Regions from separate parts of the Trichococcus sp. ES5 genome, predicted to be linked through region 2. Evidence: predicted binding sites of a transcription regulator. Region 2 holds the regulator's gene; the other holds the start of a gene.
What was found. Region 2 encodes HrcA, which represses chaperone genes, less so after heat shock. Its sites were predicted from a motif close to TTAGCACTCNNNNNNNNNGAGTGCTAA; they were not measured.

Region 1 (5,892 bases), on a different contig from region 2:
AGCAACAATGTGCGCATCAGTGCAGCATTTGATGTCAATGAAGGCATTGTTGGTAAAATCCTCAGTGGTGTACCGGTGTACCCCATGACGGATATGGTGGAGCAGTTGCGTATCCAACAGATTGATGTAGCCATTCTGACCGTTCCCCAAGAAGTTGCGCAGGATGCAACGAACCGTTTGACCGAAGCGGGCGTTCGCGGCATCATGAACTTTACCCCGATCCGTCTTTCCGTTCCGGAAAATGTCCGCGTTCAGAATGTGGATTTGACGAATGAATTGCAGACGTTGATTTATTTCTTGGACAATGATATCGGCTGAGCAAAGTCGGCAGTTGATGATAAGAAAACGCAAAAAGAAGGATGAGGCCGCCTCATCCTTCTTTTTTTCCTAGTTTTTATCGATGCTGTCTTTGATTTTCAAGTAGGCGTTGAACATGCGAACGCCTTTTACGACATCACTTGTTGCGAACAGCACGCTGATGATGGCCATGAATCCCCACCCCGCAGTATTCACTGCGTCGACTGCCAGCGAAATGAAGAGGATTGCAAAAACAAAACGGATGATTACTTGAATTAATAGATTTTTTAAAGTCATGTTATTCCTTTCTTTTTCCTAAATAGCGGACTTCACGTGCCTTACGAAATGAGTTGGGAGAGAATCGGCAAAGCGGATACGGCATTCATCAACGCATGCGCAATCATCGGAGTGGCTATGTTTCTTGTTCTGTAATAAAGGAAAGAAAACCATAGTCCCAAAGAGCCATAAACCAAATAGTGCCCATCATTATGCGCAATCGCAAAAAGCAAAGCACTGATAGTGGCTGCGCCGACGATCCCGATTGCATCAACCAGATGTGTGACAATCGCTTTACGGAATACAAATTCCTCCATCACAGGTGCAAAGATGATAATGTTAAAAATAAAGAATGGATAGCGGTTTGTCAAGTCCAGCAATACTTCCGTATTTTCGGAAATCACGGGCATCTTGAACAAAAGATACTCCACGTTCATCGCGACGATCTGAATCAGGATAGCTCCCAAGAAGCCAAATATTCCGATCGCGAGCGTTTTTCCGATTGGGGCGGCTGGTTGCTCTGTAAGGCTGTTTTGTGGTGTCCATTTTTTTCTGCTATTCCATGCTACCATAAGGACAGTCCCTAGGAAAGCGAAGAATAGCGAGAGATTCATAGCCGCTGCGATACGATCCGCTTCCGGAATGAAAAAAAGTATAACGACCGGCAGAAGCTGAGAAGCGAGATAGATGAGAATGATCTGTATGGCTAACGTTGACCTGGAACGTATTTTTTTATTCATATAATAGTACCTTTCTGAGAGAACTGACGTCTTACGCTTGATAAACAGTATAGCATAATAGCGTAAAAAAATAGAATCAGAAAAAATCGGCTTCCCTCTTGCAAATTAATTGGAGATTGATTAATATAGAAATGTAACTTAGCACTCTGAGTTGATGAGTGCTAAAATGAACTTATTTTTGGAGGGATCATCTTGTTAAAACCATTAGGAAACCGTGTTATTGTAGAAGTTGCCAAAGAAGAGGAAAAATCTGTAGGCGGCATCGTTTTACCGTCGTCCGCTAAAGAAAAATCCCAAACCGGTACCGTTATTGCTGTAGGAGCAGGCCGCGTGACGGATAACGGCGTAACCATCGAAATGACCGTAAAGGCGGGGGATACTGTCCTTTTCGAAAAGTATGCAGGCACAGAAGTCAAATATGCAGGCACAGAATACTTAGTGATCAAAGAAAGCGACATCGTAGCAATCCTGGACTAAAAATAAAATTCATGAGGTGAATCGATAAATGGCTAAAGACATTAAATTTTCAGAAGACGCAAGAGCAGCAATGCTTCGTGGTGTGGATATCTTAGCAGATACCGTAAAAGTGACATTAGGACCTAAAGGCCGCAACGTTGTTTTAGAAAAAGCGTACGGTTCTCCATTGATCACGAATGACGGAGTGACAATCGCCAAAGAAATCGAATTGGAAGACCGTTTCGAAAATATGGGAGCGAAATTGGTTTCCGAAGTTGCTTCCAAAACAAACGACATTGCTGGTGACGGTACAACGACTGCCACTGTTTTGACACAAGCGATCGTTCGTGAAGGTTTGAAGAACGTTACAGCAGGCGCAAATCCGGTAGGCATCCGTCGCGGTATCGAATTGGCTACTCAAGCAGCCGTAAAAGGCTTGGCAGAAATTTCCCAAACCGTAAATTCAAAAGAGTCGATCGCTCAGGTAGCTGCTGTATCGTCCGGATCGAAAGAAATCGGCGAATTGATTGCGGAAGCAATGGAGAAAGTCGGCAACGACGGAGTCATCACGATCGAAGAGTCAAAAGGGATCGAAACCGAGTTGGATGTTGTTGAAGGGATGCAATTCGACCGCGGTTACCTATCGCAATACATGGTCACCAACAACGACAAAATGGAAGCAGAATTGGAAGCACCTTATATCCTGATCACGGATCGTAAATTGTCCAATATCCAAGACATCTTGCCTTTATTGGAACAAATCCTGCAACAAGGTCGCCCATTGTTGATCGTTGCTGATGATGTTGACGGCGAAGCGTTGCCTACATTAGTATTGAACAAATTGCGCGGAACATTCAATGTAGCGGCAGTCAAAGCACCTGGTTTCGGTGACCGCCGTAAAGAAATGCTGCAGGACATCGCAATCCTGACAGGTGGTACCGTTATTGCTGAGGATTTAGGCTTGGAATTGAAGGATACTACCGTAGAACATTTGGGTCGTGCAGGTAAAGTTGTCGTAACCAAAGATTCCACAACCATCGTTGAAGGAGCCGGCGAAAAAGAAGCCATCGAACAGCGTGTTGCGGTCATCCGTGCGCAATCAGCCGAGACAACTTCAGAGTTTGACCGTGAGAAATTACAGGAACGTCTTGCGAAATTATCAGGTGGCGTCGGCGTCATCAAAGTCGGAGCTGCTACCGAAACTGAATTGAAAGAACGCAAACTGCGTATCGAAGATGCTTTGAATGCAACCCGCGCCGCTGTTGAAGAAGGTATCGTATCCGGTGGTGGTACAGCTTTAATCAACGTTCAAAAACGCGTTGAAGCGTTGGAACTGACCGGCGACGAAGCAACAGGTGCGCGCATCGTAGCGCGTTCATTGGAAGAGCCAGTGAGACAAATCGCTGAAAATGCTGGTAAAGAAGGCTCTGTTGTAGCCGATAAGATCAAAGGACTTGAAGTTGGTATGGGTTATAACGCCGCAACCGATGAGTGGGTGAACATGATCGAAGCAGGAATCGTGGATCCTACAAAAGTGACACGTTCCGCTTTACAAAACGCAGCCAGCGTAGCTGCCCTGATCCTATCGACAGAAGCGATCGTAGCCGACCGTCCAGCCCCAGCCACAGCCCCATCAATGGACCCAAGCATGGGCATGATGTAAAAAACAGTGTGTGATGAATCCTGAGCTCAGAGTTTGAGCACTAAGAGGAAATCACCACCACGACCTGGTTTTGGTCGAGGTGGTGATTTCAGCTTAGGCGGAGAACTCTAGGATTCAGAACCGTTCTAACAGGATGTGATGATTCGCATTTAGCCACCCGTACGTTGGAGCGAATCATGAAGGGAACCTCTTTTGTTCACTACGCAAGGACGCACTGTGACTGTAACGGTCAAGTTTATCATGTCTCTAAGCAATTAAAAATCGCAAGAGCCATGACAAAACGGGAGCGGTATCTGCGAATCAGAACTCAACTATAGGATACGATGAATCCCACTCTAGAAATCGAGCACTAACGAAATTAAGGACCAACCAGCCTGCTTTTGGCTGATTGGTCTTTTTTTCTGCAGATTTTTTAAAGTGAGAGTGCTTCAACTGTGGTATTGACTCCTGATGAATTTTTTTATATAATTTTATATGCCCTATGGGGGCATATCCTATATGAACAAGAGGTGCAACGTATGTCTCATTCACAGGAACACAGAACGGAAAGTCTGGTTAAACGTTTGAATCGGATCGAAGGACAAGTAGCAGGAATCAAAAAAATGATCCTCGAAGAAAAAGAGTACGTTGACGTCATCATCCAATTGAATTCGACCCGATCGGCCATCCAGAAAATCAGCCATATCCTTCTGGAGGCCCAAACAGAGCATGCTCTGATGCACGTAAGCGAAGGTGCTGACTTGGATGAAGAAATGAACAAACTGCAAAAAGTGATTGCGCAATACAATAAGATGAACTAGGTGATAATATGGAAGAAAGCACTGGAAAGAGAATTCTGAATTTGGCAATTCCTGCTACAATCGAAAATCTGCTGCAGACGTTGGTTGGCTTCGTTGATACGCTGCTGATAGCTAAGATAGGGCTTATGGCCGTTACGGCAGTCGGCGTTGCCAATACGATCCTGAATGTGTATTTGGCGATATTCATAGCATTAGGGGTCGGAACTTCTTCCCTGATAGCCCAGAAACTAGGGGCAAAGGACAGGGCCGGCGCTGTCCGAATTGCGGAACAGTCAACATTTTCCGCAGTGATCATCGGCTTGTTGTTTGGGTTACTGACGCTTACTTTCGGGAAAACGCTTTTGGGGCTGATGGGCGCCGCTGACCAAGTGATGGCTTATTCCACTGCGTTTTTCTACATTGTCGGGGGAAATTCAGTCTTTTTGGCGGTCATGACCATTTTCGGTAGCATCCTGCGGGCATCCGGAAATACTAAGTCCCCCATGCAGGTCAGCGTAATCGTAAATGTATTGAATGTAGGTTTGGACTATATTCTGATTTTTGGTATCGGACCGATTCCGGCTCTGGGCGTTGTCGGGACTGCGATAGGCACAACAGTGGCAAGAATGCTGGGGTGCGTGCTGTTGTACAAACAGATAAAGAAGTCCCCTGTTTCATTCGAGCTGAAATCCATTTTTGTGAAAAGTGATTATGCGCCATTAGTGAGGCTTTCGATTCCGGCAGCGCTTGAAAGGTTGGTCATGCGGGTGGGGCAAGTAGTCTATTTTGGATTGATCGTTGCGATCGGCGCAAAGACTTTTGCGGCGCATTCCATCGCGGGAAATATCGAAAGCTTTGTGTATATGCCTGCATACGGGTTGGCCACTGCTGCCACCACTCTTGTCGGCAACAGTACAGGCGCATTGGATTTCAAGGAGGCGAAACGTGTCGCGATCCTATCGGCAGCATTTGGTGTACTCATCATGAGTTTCTTGGGGATCATTCTGTTTGTGGGTTCACCTTATTTTGCCGCACTGTTCACCTCGGATGCTGAGGCAATCGATCAAATCGTGACAGCCCTGAGAATAGATGCATTCAACCAACCGGGACTTGCGATCAGCCTGATCACGACAGGTTCCCTGCAAGGCATGGGCGATACCAAATCGCCATTGTACAGCACAGCTTTTGGGATGTGGTGTTTGCGCATAATCGGTGTGATTATTTTGGGAAGAGTGTTGGGTTGGGGAATTGCCGGCGTCTGGGTTTCGATCGGGATCGATCTTTACATACGCTCACTGTTTTTGGCCTTCAGATTCAGGAAAAACATCTCAGCGCGTAGCCATGCATCTGGTTGAGGGATGACAAATAACCTTCAAGGCATCAAATTCAGCAACAAAAATATAAATACGGCCCTCAATTCAAACAGAATTGAGGGCCGTATTTATTTTTATAGTGTGCCCGGCATGGGTGATAACTTGGTGGTGAAAGTCCACTACAGGCTTTGCAGTAGGAACTGTTAGCGAATGACAATGGTGTCCACCGTGAGGTGGAATCTGAAGGAAGTCGGACGCAAATACTCGCACTGACGAACAGACATCTCATATAAGGCTGGATAGAGACGGACGAGCTTGCTGTACAAAGTAAAATCCTATACTGCACGAATCTCTTACAGTAAATGAGG
Region 2 (15,251 bases):
TTCCAACGCGAATACGGCTTAGGAAGGGTCGGTAATTTGGCTTTGCCGATGTCTTTGCGCTCCTTCATCCAGTACGTCAAGGATGTTTTCCAGATCGAGGGCATGCGTTTCATAGCAGCTGATTTGGATCAGACAATCAGTCGTGTTGCCATCTGCGGCGGGGATGCCGGCAAATATTACCGGAAAGCAATCGAAAAGGGTGCGGATGTGTACATCACTGGCGATGTCTACTACCACACGGCCCACGATATGCAGGCTGATGGACTGACCGTCATAGACCCAGGCCATCATATCGAGCAGATTTGTAAACCGAAATTATTGGAATTATTCAATGAATGGAAAAAAGAAAATGAGTGGGATCTGGAAGTCATCGCTTCCGAAATCAACACGGATCCTTTTATTTTCGATAGTCAATTGTGAAAGGGTGTCAAAGCATGCAAGAAAAATTAGTGGACCGTTTCTTTAAATACATAAAATTCGAGACAAGATCGGATGAAAAAAGTCTGACAGTGCCCTCAACCCAAAATCAGGTGGATTTCGCAAAAATGGTTTTGATGCCGGAACTGGAAGAAATCGGGCTTTCGGATATCCAATACAATGCAACGAATGGATTCGTGACAGCACTTTTGCCGCGCAACTCAGAGAAAGAGTTCCCTACAATCGGGTTCATCGCTCATATGGACACAGCTGATTTCGAGGCAGCGAATGTAAATCCGCTTATTTGGGAACACTATGCGGGCAACGATCTGATTTTGGATGCGGAAGCGCAGGTGATGCTTTCGCCCAAGGACTTCCCTGCGTTGAAGAACTACATCGGTCAGACATTGATCACTACCGATGGAAAAACGTTGTTGGGTGCTGACGACAAAGCTGGCATCGCTGAAATCATCACAGCCTTGGAAGCGATAAAAGCAGCGGATGACATAGAGCATGGGGACATCAAAGTCGCCTTCGGGCCCGATGAAGAAATTGGCCGCGGAGCCGATCTTTTTGATGTGACTGCTTTTGGTTGCGACTTTGCCTACACGATGGATGGCGGTCCGTTGGGTGAACTTGAATACGAAAGTTTCAATGCGGCGCAAGCCATCGTGACGATCCGTGGCAAAAACGTGCATCCAGGCACTGCCAAGGACACAATGGTGAATGCGATCAAATTAGCTATCGCATACGACGGCGCTTTGCCGCAAAATGAAGTCCCTGAAAAGACTGAAAAGCGTGAAGGCTTCTATCATCTGTTGGGCATTGAAGGCAATGTGGAAGAAAGCAAGATGACCTACATCATCAGGGACCATGACAAGGAGCTTTTCGAGAACAAGAAAACAACCATGCTTGCGCTGGCAGAGCGCATGAACAAGGAATTGACCGAGGACCGCATTTCTATCGAAATGCACGATCAATACTACAACATGGGTGAAGTGCTGAAGAACGATATGCGTCCGGTCGATTTGGCGGAAACAGCGATGAAGGCATTGGGGATCAATCCAATCATCGAACCGATCCGCGGCGGGACTGACGGCTCAAAACTATCCTTCATGGGTTTGCCGACCCCGAATATTTTTGCCGGGGGAGAAAACTTCCATGGGCGCTATGAATTTGTGTCTGTCCAATCAATGGAAAAAGCAGTAGCTGTCATCGTGGAAATCATCAGACAAAGTCAGGGCTATGGAAAGCAATGAGAAACACCGTTCTGACGTATCTCGTTGTGACGAATGTTTTGCTCTTTATATTGATGGGCGTAGACAAAAAGAAAGCGCGGCAAAAAGCTTGGCGCATACCAGAACGCAATCTACTTTTGCTCGGATTTCTAGGGGGCGGGTTAGGCGGATTACTGGGGATGCATCACTTTCGCCATAAAACAAAACACCTGATTTTCAAGGTAATCTTCGGTTTGGGTACGCTCTTGATAGGAATAACAACTTATTTCGTATTCATATGAAAAAATGCCGCTATTCCCCATTCGGGAGTAGCGGCATTTTCTAATTGTTTTTTATCAGGAATTGGAAGGATACGGCTTCGGGGCCGGCATGGGTCATAACGCTTGCGCTGGCGTATGATGTGTGCATTTGGGTATTAGGGAAGGCGTTTTTCAGCATGCCGATGATTTGGTTCGAATAATCCGACAAACCGTCATGCGTGATGCCGATCGCTTCAACATCCGAGTATTTTTGTTTTAGTTCTGCGATGATCTCTTCGTACCGTTTTACGATTGCTTTGGTGCCGCGGCCTTTTACGTCGGTAGTCAACGCACCGTCGATCATTTTAAGGTTTGCTTTAATGTTCAGCAGCGTCGTGATTCGGCCCATCGTTTTTCCGATGCGTCCGCCCTTGACCATATTTTCCAGGTTGACGATGCAAATGTACAGCAACGTGCGCTCTTTGACAGCCTGGATCCGAGGCAATGCTTCCGCGACCGTCAATCCTTCAGCGGAACATTTTGCAGTTTCCAACACTTGGAAGGCGGCAGCTCTTGCGCAAAACTGAGAATCGATGGCCGTCACCTTACCGTGGGCGAGTTTAGCCGCCTGATGAGCGGAGTTTACGGTACCGCTCAATGTTTCAGTCACGTGGATGGACAGGACTTCACTACCATCCATTGTCAGTTCATTGTATTTATCCAAGAAAGTTCCCATGGATGGTTGGGATGATTTTGGCAATTCTTTAGTGTTCATCATTTTTTCGAGGAACTCAGGTTTGGTTATGGTTATTCCGTCGTAATAAATCACATTCTCAATCATGGATGAAAGCGGGATTACCGTGATTCCATATCTGTCAATTTCTTCTGCGGACAATTCCGTTGTGGAATCGGTCACAATTTTGAAGTTTGGCATATTGATTCTCCTTAAGTACAGTCATATTTCCTTAAGCATAGCAGATTTTAGAGGAAAAGTAACGCAGTTATCCTTATGATTTGCAGGCATATTTCTCTAATCTTGATGTTTTTTCCTGTAGAATAGATTATGCTATAATAGGTTAGTTGCAGAAGAAAGTGGGTTACAAATATATGGATGGAATATTACCTTTATGGAAAGAACGCGGTATGACAAGTCACGACTGCGTATTCAAATTGAGAAAAATACTGAAAACAAAAAAAGTTGGGCACACCGGAACTTTGGATCCGGAAGTTGCTGGCGTTTTGCCGATCTGCATCGGGAAAGCCACGAAAGTCGTCGAGTTTTTGACAGATACGGATAAAGCGTACGAAGGTGAAATCACTATCGGAGTCGCTACGACGACGGAAGATAGCCAAGGTGAACCGATCGCAAAGACACCTGTCGATCGAACGCTGTCATTGGCTGAAATCGACGCAGCCATGGAGGCAATGGTAGGTGAAAGCATTCAAGTTCCACCGATGTACTCCGCAGTCAAGGTGAACGGCAAGAGGTTGTATGAATATGCCCGTAAAGGATTGACCGTCGAAAAGCCGCAAAGGACTATCCAAGTGATGCATTTTGAACGGATTTCGGAACCTGTCTATCATGCGGAAGACGAAACGATGTCCTGGTGTTTCCGGGTCACTTGCGGAAAAGGGACCTATGTGAGGACTTTGGCAGTCGATTTGGGGGCAGCCTTGGGTTATCCGGCTTACATGTCAAGTTTGACCCGCACGATGAGCGGAGGCTTCACGCAGACGGATTGCCTGACGTTGCAGCAAGTAGCTGAAGCAATGGCGAATGACGTGATTGACGAGAACCTGAAACCGATTGATTCGGTATTCGCATCATATCGGCAGGTAGCACTTGATGATGAGCTGTGGGATAAAGTGAGAAATGGCGCGGTTCTGCCGAAAGTGGGACTTTTCGAAGTGATGGATGGCCCGGTTCTGTTCACCTATCAGAGCAAAATCGTGGCGATGTACGAACCGCATCCGACTAAAGCCGGTAACATAAAACCCAGAAAAATGTTCCTATCATAATCAGCAAGGAGTTGCTAACGCAATGGAAATAATACATATACACCATCCCTATGACCAAAAACAAATACCAGACGAACAAATCGTGCTGGCTTTGGGGTATTTTGACGGCGTCCATAGAGGGCATCAAGAAGTGATCAAGAGAGCAAAGGAAATTGCCGAAAAGAAGAATTTGAAATTAGCCGTCATGAGCTTCAACCATCACCCGAGCATCGTGTTCCAGAAGATGAATCCAGAAACGATGCAGTATCTGTCGACCGTCAACCGGAAGGCTGAAATATTTGAGAACCTGGGTGTTGATTATTTTTTTGTCGTCTCTTTCACATCTGCATTTGCCTCATTAAGACCACAAGAATTCGTCGACCAGTACATATGCGGCTTGCATGCTAGCGCTGTCGTCGCCGGTTTCGATTATACTTATGGTCCTAGAGAAATCGCGGATATGAAACAATTGGTGCATTATGCTAAAGACCGCTTTGAAGTCATCGAGGTCGCCGAATTGAAGAACGAAGTCGAAAAAATCAGTTCCACGCATATCCGGGAAGCATTAACCGAAGGGGATATGGAAAAAGCGAATGCATATTTAGGCTATGTCTACCAGATCGAAGGCACGGTCATTCATGGTGATGCTAGAGGCAGACTACTGGGTTTCCCGACTGCGAATATTCAGACGGAAAAGCACACGCGCTTGCCTAGGAATGGCGTATATATCGTGAGCATCAGGGTGAATGGAACGTGGCATCGCGGCACGGCTTCAATCGGGTACAATATCACTTTTGAAGCTGGCCGCGATAAGACTGTTGAAGTGTACATATTGGACTTCGATAAAATGATATACGGTGAGAACGTAGCTGTCAGATGGCACCATTTTATCCGCAGTGAGATCAAATTTTCGGGCATCGAGCAACTGATTGCGCAGCTAAAAAGCGACGAAGCGGATACAATCGCCTATTTTCAGGACTACCCTTTGGATGAGGTGACACTCTAAATGGCAGCCGCTTATTTACACATCCCATTCTGCGAGCACATCTGCTTTTATTGTGATTTCAACAAAGTGTTTCTGGAAGGCCAACCAGTCGATGAATATGTGGATGCTTTGATAAAGGAAATGCAGTTATCTAAGCTGCTGCATCCTGAAGAAACGCTAAGCACCTTCTATATCGGCGGGGGTACGCCGACCACGCTTAATGAACGACAGTTGGAAAAGCTGTTGAACGGTATCCGCAGCACCTATTCCCTGCCTAAAGGCGCCGAATTCACGATGGAAGCCAATCCGGAGAGCGTTTCATTCGAAAAATTGAAGATCATGCGGGACTACGGTGTCAACCGACTGAGTATGGGGGTCCAATCCTTCAATAACGACATCTTAAAAAAAATCGGCCGCATCCATACAGCCGAGCAGGTGTACACTTCCGTGGCCGATGCACGCAAAGCCGGATTTGATAACATGACCATCGATCTGATTTTCCGGTTGCCGAACCAAACGATGGCTGATTTTGAAGACAGCCTGAAAAAAGCACTGGAATTGGATTTGCCGCATTACTCGATTTACGCCTTGATACTTGAGAATAAAACAGTGTTCTATAACTTGATGCGTCAAGGTAAACTGCCGTTGCCTTCAGAAGACACAGAGGCCGATATGTATGCCTTGGCTATCGAGACGATGACAAAAAACGGCAGGAACCAATACGAAATCTCAAACTTTGCACTGTCGGGCTATGAATCCCAGCATAATCTTACCTATTGGAAGAATGAGACCTATTTCGGTTTCGGAGCAGGCGCGCACGGCTATATCGATGGCATCCGTTACCACAATCATGGACCGATCCAACAATATCTGGCGCCATTACGGGAAAATAATCTGCCGATTATCCGGCAGCAACAGTTATCGAAAAACGAACAAATGGAAGAAGAGATGATTCTGGGGCTGCGCACGATGGCAGGTGTCAGCCAACAGCATTTTGCCGACAAATTCCAGACTTCGTTGCTGGATCAGTATGCTAGCGTCATTTCGGATTTGGTTACAGAAGGCCTCTTGATGCTTGATGGCGACAGAATCCGTCTGACACAAAGGGGCGTTTTTCTCGGCAATGAAGTATTTCGTTCTTTCTTGATGTGAATACGCTCGTATCCGATCGGCTGCTGATAATGTTATGAAAAATGATTGTATTCCGTTGACAAAGCCTGTTACCCGTGATAAATTTATTTATGGTTAGCACTCATTGTGGTCAAGTGCTAAAGTGAGGTGAAAATCTTGTTAACAGAAAGACAGTTGCAAATTTTTGATTTAATTGTCAGGCATTACATCGAATTCGAGGAGCCGCTCGGGTCGAAGACACTTCTTAAGGAGTCTTCTTTGCCTTTAAGCTCAGCAACAATCCGCAACGAAATGATGCGGATCGAAGAATTGGGCTTCCTGGAAAAGATGCATTCTTCGTCCGGCAGGATACCATCCATCCAAGGCTATCGTTACTATGTCGATCAACTTTTAGGCAAAGAAAGCGAAGAAGTCGCTGACGAGGTCAAGCAAATGATCAAGCACGGCTTTCAGAATCCTTATCGTGAAGTGCAACAGGTCGTCGAAAAATCAGCTGAAATGTTGTCCTTTTTGACGAATTATACCGCTTTGGCGATCGGACCTGAAACAAAGGACAGCCGTTTGACGGGCTTCCGTCTGGTCGCACTCAATGAAGGACATGTGATGGCGATATTGGTGACTGACAAAGGACATGTGGAAAATCAGATTTTTTCTGTTTCGCCGGGCTTCTCAGCCACTGAGATAGAAAAAATCGTCAACATTTTCAATCAGGAACTGGTCGGCCGCACGCTGCAGGAAGTATTCGTCAAACTGCAAACGGACATTCCGTTGATTATCCGGAAGTACGTCGATGCAAAAATCGATTTCACAGCGATCTTCAATGACATTGTGGCAAAGTTGGAGCATGATCGCTTCCATGTAGGTGGTAGCATGAATCTTCTGAACCATTTGGATTCGACGATGGACAAGAATAAAGTCAAAGCCATTTTAAGCATGTTGAATGGGTCTCCGGACATCCATGCGCTTTTTTCTAACCCCAACGAGGGCGTCGGGGTCAAGATCGGTACGGAATTGAATAATGAGCTGCTGCATAATTTTAGTCTGATCACGGCTACTTATGACACGGCCGGCAACGGTAAAGGCCTGATCGCACTATTGGGGCCAACCAATATGCCTTATCAAAAAATGATCAGCATCATGAAATTTATGCGCTATGAACTTTCTGATAGCTTGAATGATCTGAACAAATAAGCACGACAAAGGAGATTTTGAAGTGGACAATAACGAAGAATTAGTGGAACAACAGGAAACAACCGTTGAAACATCAATGGAAGAGGGCCAAGAAACAGTCACAGAAATAAGTGAGGTTGAAGCATTACAGGCAACCTTATCCGAAACGGAAGACCGCTTATTGCGCCTGCAAGCAGAACTCGCAAATATCCAGAAACGCAACGCGAAAGAAAGGCAAGATGCGGCGAAATACCGTTCCCAGTCATTAGCGCTGGAGTTATTGCCGGTGATGGATAGCCTGGAGCACGCATTAGCGATTGAAGTTGAAGATGAAAAAGCTGTGAACCTGAAGAAAGGTTTGGAAATGGTCTTGAACTTGTTTACAGATGCTTTCGCCAAAGAGGGGATTTCTGCGATCAATCCGATTGATCAGCCTTTCGATCCGAATTTCCATCAATCCATCCAAGTGCAACCGGCTGCTGAAGGGCAAGCTCCTGATACAGTCGTCGCGGTAGTGCAAAAAGGATACACCTTGAAAGAACGTGTATTAAGGCCAGCAATGGTTGTCGTATCACAATAATTTTATTGATAAACATAAAAATTTCATATAGAGGGGAATAACATCATGAGCAAAATTATCGGTATTGACTTAGGAACAACAAACTCAGCTGTAGCAGTATTAGAAGGCGGAGAAGCTAAAATCATTCCAAATCCAGAGGGAAATCGCACGACACCATCTGTCGTATCATTCAAGAATGGCGAAATCCAAGTGGGCGAGGTTGCAAAGCGTCAAGCAGTGACAAACCCGAATACAATCAGCTCCATCAAACGTCATATGGGCGATGCTGGCTACAAAGTGGAAGTGGAAGGCAAGAGCTACACACCACAAGAAGTTTCAGCGATGATCCTTCAATATCTGAAAGGTTATGCGGAAGACTACCTGGGTGAAAAAGTTGAAAAAGCCGTAATTACTGTTCCAGCTTACTTCAACGATGCACAGCGTCAAGCGACTAAAGATGCGGGCAGAATTGCCGGTCTGGAAGTAGAGCGTATCGTCAACGAACCGACGGCTGCTGCTTTGGCATACGGATTGGATAAAACCGATAAAGACGAAAAAATTCTTGTATTCGACTTGGGCGGCGGTACATTCGACGTTTCCATCCTTGAATTGGGAGATGGCGTATTCGATGTATTGAGTACAGCCGGCGACAACAAATTAGGTGGAGATGACTTCGACAACAAAATCATCGACTATTTGGTTGCGGAATTCAAGAAAGAAAACGGAATCGACCTTTCAAACGACAAAATGGCGAAACAACGTCTGAAAGACGCTGCTGAAAAAGCCAAAAAAGATTTGTCAGGCGTAACGTCAACGCAAATCAGCCTGCCGTTCATCACTGCCGGCGATGCAGGTCCGTTGCACCTGGAATTGACGCTTACCCGCGCGAAATTCGATGAAATCACGTATGACTTGGTTGAACGTACAAAAGGTCCTGTACGCCAAGCTTTGAAGGATGCTGGTTTATCCACTTCCGAAATCGATGAAATCATCTTGGTCGGTGGTTCCACACGTATCCCTGCAGTCATCGCAGCAGTCCGTAAAGAAGCCGGCAAAGAGCCGAACAAATCCGTTAACCCGGATGAAGTTGTCGCAATGGGTGCTGCCATCCAAGGCGGAGTCATCTCCGGAGACGTAAAAGACATCGTATTATTGGACGTTACACCTTTATCATTGGGTATCGAAACAATGGGTGGCGTGTTCACTAAATTGATCGACCGCAATACGACAATCCCAACAAGCAAGTCACAAGTCTTCTCGACTGCAGCCGACAATCAACCTGCTGTTGATGTACATGTGTTGCAAGGGGAGCGTCCGATGGCAGCCGACAACAAAACTTTGGGTCGTTTCCAATTGACTGATATTCCAGCTGCACCTCGTGGCGTTCCACAAATCGAAGTATCATTCGATATCGATAAAAATGGTATCGTAAATGTTCGCGCCAAAGACTTGGGTACGCAAAAAGAACAAACAATCACTATCAAGTCTTCTTCCGGTCTGACTGACGAAGAAATCGAAAAAATGGTGAAAGACGCGGAAGCAAATGCTGAAGCAGACAAATTGCGCAAGGAAGAAGTTGAATTGCGCAACGAAGTGGATCAATTGATCTTCCAAACCGACAAAACTTTGAAAGAGCTTGACGGTAAGGTCGACGCTGATGAAGTGAAGAAAGCTGAAGAAGCGAGAGACGAACTGAAAGCAGCAGTCGAAGCAAATGATTTGGAACAAATGAAAACGAAGCGTGATGCTTTGAATGAACTTGTTCAAAACCTGACTGTCAAACTGTATGAGCAAGCTGCTCAAGCGCAACAACAAGAAGGTGCGCACAACACAGCGACTGACGATGGTGTCGTAGATGCCGATTTTGAAGAAGTAGACGACAAATAGTCAACTCTAACGGGAGGAAGCCAACGCTTAACTGCATTGGCTTCTCTCACTGTATAGAGAGATAAAGTTCAGATGAAGCCAATCAATGGAGGCGAAACAATGGCGAAAAGAGATTATTATGATATCTTGGGTGTGGCGAAGGATGCCACGGATGACGAGATAAAAAAAGCTTATCGGAAGCTTTCCAAGAAGTTTCACCCGGATATCAACAAAGAAGCGGGTGCAGAAGATAAATTCAAGGAACTTGCTGAAGCTTATGAAGTCTTGAGCGACGGCAATAAACGCGCAGCCTACGACCAGTACGGACATGCCAGTACCGATCCCAACTTCGGCGCAGGCGGCGGTTATGGCGGCGGCTTCGGCGGCTTCTCGGGCGGCTTTGAAGATATCTTCGATTCCTTTTTCGGAGGCGGCGGTGGGCGTGGCAGAAACCCCAACGCCCCCCGTCAAGGCTCCGATTTACAATATCGTATCCACCTTACCTTTGAAGAAGCGATTTTTGGGAAGAAAGAAACGATTCGTTACAAACGTGACGAGGAATGCAAAACTTGCAGTGGTTCCGGTGCAAAACCCGGCACACAACCAAAAACGTGTTCGAAGTGCCATGGTTCAGGAGCGATTGGTGTTGAACGGAATACGCCTTTTGGCCGCGTAATGACGCAAGCAGTCTGTGATGTCTGCGGCGGAACAGGTAAGGAAATCACGGATAAATGTACAACATGTCACGGACACGGGCATGTCGAAACTGACCACTCGGTGGCGGTTACGATCCCTCCAGGCGTTGACGATGGACAACAGATGCGCTTAAACGGACAAGGCGAAGTCGGCAGCAATGGCGGTCCGTACGGTGACTTGTATGTCGTTTTCCAAGTGGAACCAAGTGATATTTTCGATCGTGAAGGAACAGAAATCCATTACACGCTGCCGATCAGCTTCGCCCAAGCTGCATTGGGCGATGAGATTGAAGTGCCTACTGTACACGGTAAAGTCAAACTGAAAATTCCTGCGGGGACACAAACGGGCACGAGTTTCCGCCTGAAAGGCAAAGGAGCGCCACGCTTGCGGGGAACCGGAAATGGCGATCAGCACGTTAAAGTGACTGTCGTCACGCCTAAAAACCTTAACGAGAAGCAAAGAGAGGCAATCCGTGCTTTCGCAACAGCAGGCGGAGATACGTTGGTGGAAGATGAATCCAATTTTTTTGAAAAAGTTAAGGATGCCTTCAAAAATAAAAAATAAATAAACGGAATAAACCGGTGCTTTGTAAACAACAAGCCACCGGTTCATTTTTTTGCTCCAATACTATTCTGTTAGATTTTTTGTAATTAACATGAGGATTTAAACACTTTTTTTATAGAAATAGCATAAATATTCACAAAATATGGTATGTAAGGGGTTACAATTCTGCGGAATAAGATTATAATGGAAGTATCAAATAAAAGAGGTGACGTAAATGGCTACTATAGAATCGTTCAACAGATCCGAATTAAAGAAGTCCAACCCTTTACTTACGAAATTCCGGACAACGGTCGAAACAGCTTTTTATGGCAAAAACATGCAGGAAGTCACGAACATGACGGAAGCCTACGAACTTGCTCGGAACGCTGCGGGGGTAGTCGTGACCGACCTGCCTGTGCTCCATACTGAAGAGCTGGGCTTGCCGAATGATGCCAAAGTACTTGTCGAAAATGGCGGGAGAATCATCGGTCGTACTGCCCGCGCCAAACGGATCATCGGCGAGAACAAGGAAGAGGACGAAAAACTTCAAGCCATCATCATGGATGTCATTTATCAAAACAGACTGCGCCATTATTATAAAACGACAGGGTATGTAGGTTTGGATAAAGATTTCATCATCAAGGCGCATATCGCTTTTCCTGAAGGAAACGAAAACAATCTTTACTCCTGGCTGTTGAACTTCCAGTGGGACAGCCCGGAATATCAGGAGATGTATGCACAGTCGAAGCTGTACAACGAAGGCGATATCTATATCTACACAGATCCCGACTGGCGCCATCCAGATTATCCGCTAGGTGTGGCTGTATTCGAGCCTGATAAAAATGTAGCGTGTATCCTGGGAATGCAATATTTTGGTGAATTCAAAAAAGGCACGCTGACGCTTGCATGGGGAACCGGTCATCGGAATGGATTTGTTTCTTGCCACGGCGGACAAAAACACTTCCGCCTCCCGGATGGCGGGTCGTATGTCGCTTCCTTCTTTGGGCTTTCGGGGTCAGGAAAATCGACTCTGACCCATTCGAAGCATGACAACAAATATGAAGTGAAAGTACTTCATGATGATGCCTTCCTGATTGATTTGACGGATGGATCATCCATAGCATTGGAACCTTCCTATTTCGATAAAACTCAGGATTATCCGGCTGATCATCCGGAACAGAATTATTTTGTGACTGTTCAGAATGTGGGAGTGACAAAGGATAACGATGGTAAAATTGTGTTGGTCACCGAAGATATCCGAAACGGTAACGGACGCACAGTCAAATCTCGTTACTCTACTCCAAATCGCGTGGATAAATTTGAAGAACCGATCAATGCCGTCTACTGGATTATGAAGGATGATGCCTTGCCGCCTTTGGTGAAGGTGGAAGATGCGGTCTTGGCAGCAACCTTCGGAACAACGCTGGCCACAAAACGCACGACTGCGGAAACGCTTAAGAAAGGTGAGTCGACCGATACATTGGTCATCGAACCGTTCGCAAATCCGTTCCGGGTCTATCCATTGGTTGAAGATTATGATGGTTTCAAAGAACTGTTGGCTCATGAAGAAGTCGCCTGCTATATTATCAATACTGGGTTCTTCATGGGCAAAAAAATACCGAAGGAAGTATCTTTGGGCGTCATCGAAAGCGTCGTTGAAGGGAAAGCCTCATTCGTCCCATTTGGCGATGCACCGCATCTCAGTTATCTTCCGGTGAATGGTTTCGATCCTGATTTCGAAGATAAAGATTACACGAAATTGGTGAGAAAACGCATGCAGCTAAGAGAAGATTTCTTGGAAGAATTCAATGCTGCCCATCCGACAGTGCCGCTGCCTGATGAAGCCATCCAAGCATTGCAAAATATCATTGATGCGTTTTAAATTTCAATGGGAAAGAATCCGATGGAGAGCCTTCGGATTCTTTTTTTCCGCACGCGTCCGGTAGGGGTGATGACTTAGTGGTGACAGCCCACTCGATTGACATTCCGAACAAATGTGAGAAAGACTTCCCAATCTGAGTCGGCGTCTTGTCATAAAGGCTTTAGATTGGTATAATTTTTAAGTGAACGAATGGACGTCAGAGAAAGTGAGCAACGACAATGAACTTAGAAGAGATGAAGCAACGACAAAAAAAGATAAGAAATTTTTCCATCATTGCCCATATAGACCATGGGAAATCCACATTGGCGGATAGAATTCTCCAAATGACTGATACAGTCGCCGATCGTGATATGCAAGCACAATTATTGGATTCCATGGACCTCGAAAGAGAACGAGGCATTACCATAAAACTAAACGCCGTCGAATTGACTTATAGGGCCAAAGACGGAGAAGATTATATCTTCCATCTGATCGACACACCGGGACACGTCGACTTTACGTATGAAGTATCCCGCAGTTTGGCAGCCTGCGAAGGGGCCATTCTGGTAGTGGATGCTGCGCAAGGAGTCGAGGCACAAACCCTCGCCAACGTATATCTGGCTTTGGACAACAACCTGGAAATCGTGCCTGTCATCAACAAGATTGATTTGCCTGCCGCAGACCCTGAACGCGTCAGGGCTGAGGTAGAGGATGTCATCGGCATCGATGCCAGCGATGCGGTTTTAGCGAGTGCTAAAATCGGCTTAGGCATTCCTGAGCTGTTGGAACAGATTGTCACAAAAGTTCCGGCTCCGGAAGGCGACTTGGAAGCACCTTTGCAGGCTTTGGTTTTTGACTCGGTCTATGACCCATATCGGGGTGTTGTACTGAATATCCGGATCAAAAATGGCGTGGTCCGCCCAGGGGACATGATCAGATTCATGGCTAACGGCAAAGAGTATGAAGTCATCGAAGTAGGGATTTTCTCACCGAAACCGATCAAACGCGACTATTTGATGGTCGGTGATGTGGGCTATTTGACTGCCGGCATCAAAACGATCCAAGACACCCAGGTCGGGGATACGATCACGTTGGCGAACAATCCTGCCAGTGAAGCCTTGGCCGGTTACCGCAAAATGAACCCGATGGTATACTGCGGTATCTACCCAGTTGATGCATCGGACTTCAATGACTTGCGTGAAGCTTTGGAAAAACTGCAGCTGAACGATGCATCCTTGCAGTTCGAAGCGGAATCTTCGCAAGCACTCGGCTTCGGTTTCCGTACCGGATTTTTGGGCATGCTGCACATGGACGTCATCCAAGAACGGATCGAACGCGAATTCGGTTTGGACATCATCACGACGGCTCCATCTGTTATTTATCGCGTCAACAAAACCGATGGCGAATTTTTGGAGATCGACAACCCTTCAGAAATGCCCGATGCGACTACAATCGAAAGTGTTGAAGAGCCATATGTGAAAGCAAGCATGATGGTGCCTAACGACTATGTCGGCGCCGTCATGGATATCGCTCAGAAAAAACGCGGCACTTTCGTCACGATGGATTACTTGGATGATTTCCGTGTCAACGTCGTCTATGAAATGCCCCTGGCGGAGATCATATTTGATTTCTTCGATCGCTTGAAATCCAGCACGAAGGGTTATGCTTCCCTTGACTATGAACTGATCGGTTACCGTCCAAGTAAATTGGTCAAGATGGATATCCTCTTGAACGGTGAAGCAGTCGATGCCTTAAGCCTGATTGTGCATCGCGATTTCGCTTATGCACGCGGGAAAATAATCACCGAAAAACTGCGCGGATTGATTCCACGCCAACAGTTCGAAGTTCCGATCCAAGCGACAATCGGCAACAAGATTTTGGCTCGAACTACCATCAAAGCTTTGCGCAAAAACGTACTGGCTAAATGCTACGGTGGGGATATTTCACGTAAGCGTAAATTGCTCGATAAACAAAAAGAAGGCAAGAAGCGCATGAAGCAAGTCGGATCCGTCGAGGTCCCTCAAGAAGCCTTCATGGCCGTCCTGAAGATGGAAGAGGACTAACCAAAAGGCAGTCTGTAGATTCTTTAGAATACATACAATATTAGAACGCATCTGGATCATGATATTATCCAGATGCGTTCTTTTTTTAATTGAGAATAGATACGGCTAATTGAGAATGGCTTCACTGTGTTCTCGGATTTATTTTAAGGGGCAGAAGTGTAAAATCTACTTTTGGTAAGTTTCCGATGACTATATCTGGAAATGTGAGATAATAATTAAGTCAGGAAATCCTAGTTATAAAAGGATTTTTAGTTACGGAATTCCTTTTTTTCAAAAATTATCAAATAAATACAGTTCTCAGGTGTTAATACTTGACCCTTAATGATGGATTCTATATAGTTATTGATAGGTACTATTCTAAAATAATTATTCTAATTGGAGGAATCAGAATGTCATTAATCGGAAAAGAAATAGTGGAATTTAAAGCGCATGCTTATCACAAAGGTGAATTTATTGAAGTTTCATCGGAAGACCTAAAAGGAAAA

Region 1: groES (co-chaperone GroES) is a predicted target of HrcA. The motif match lies at 1,452-1,478, and genes of this name have one in related genera.

Annotation. Positions count from the first base shown of each region.
Region 1 covers NZ_FJND01000005.1:106,519-112,410, reverse strand. Annotated here, with positions in the region: gene TES5_RS06250 (redox-sensing transcriptional repressor Rex) at 1-318, shown strand, start outside; gene TES5_RS06245 (DUF4305 domain-containing protein) at 388-594, opposite strand; gene TES5_RS06240 (CPBP family intramembrane glutamic endopeptidase) at 636-1,313, opposite strand; gene groES (co-chaperone GroES) at 1,506-1,790, shown strand; gene groL (chaperonin GroEL) at 1,819-3,432, shown strand; gene TES5_RS06225 (metal-sensitive transcriptional regulator) at 3,951-4,232, shown strand; gene TES5_RS06220 (MATE family efflux transporter) at 4,241-5,566, shown strand.
Region 2 covers NZ_FJND01000004.1:126,251-141,501, forward strand. Annotated here, with positions in the region: gene TES5_RS05320 (Nif3-like dinuclear metal center hexameric protein) at 1-420, shown strand, start outside; gene pepT (peptidase T) at 435-1,676, shown strand; gene TES5_RS05330 (DUF1294 domain-containing protein) at 1,673-1,936, shown strand; gene TES5_RS05335 (DegV family protein) at 1,977-2,828, opposite strand; gene truB (tRNA pseudouridine(55) synthase TruB) at 3,002-3,913, shown strand; gene ribF (riboflavin biosynthesis protein RibF) at 3,936-4,898, shown strand; gene hemW (radical SAM family heme chaperone HemW) at 4,899-6,029, shown strand; gene hrcA (heat-inducible transcriptional repressor HrcA) at 6,165-7,199, shown strand; gene grpE (nucleotide exchange factor GrpE) at 7,222-7,758, shown strand; gene dnaK (molecular chaperone DnaK) at 7,804-9,624, shown strand; gene dnaJ (molecular chaperone DnaJ) at 9,724-10,863, shown strand; gene TES5_RS05375 (phosphoenolpyruvate carboxykinase (ATP)) at 11,078-12,724, shown strand; gene lepA (translation elongation factor 4) at 12,943-14,766, shown strand; gene ahpC (alkyl hydroperoxide reductase subunit C) at 15,156-15,251, shown strand, end outside.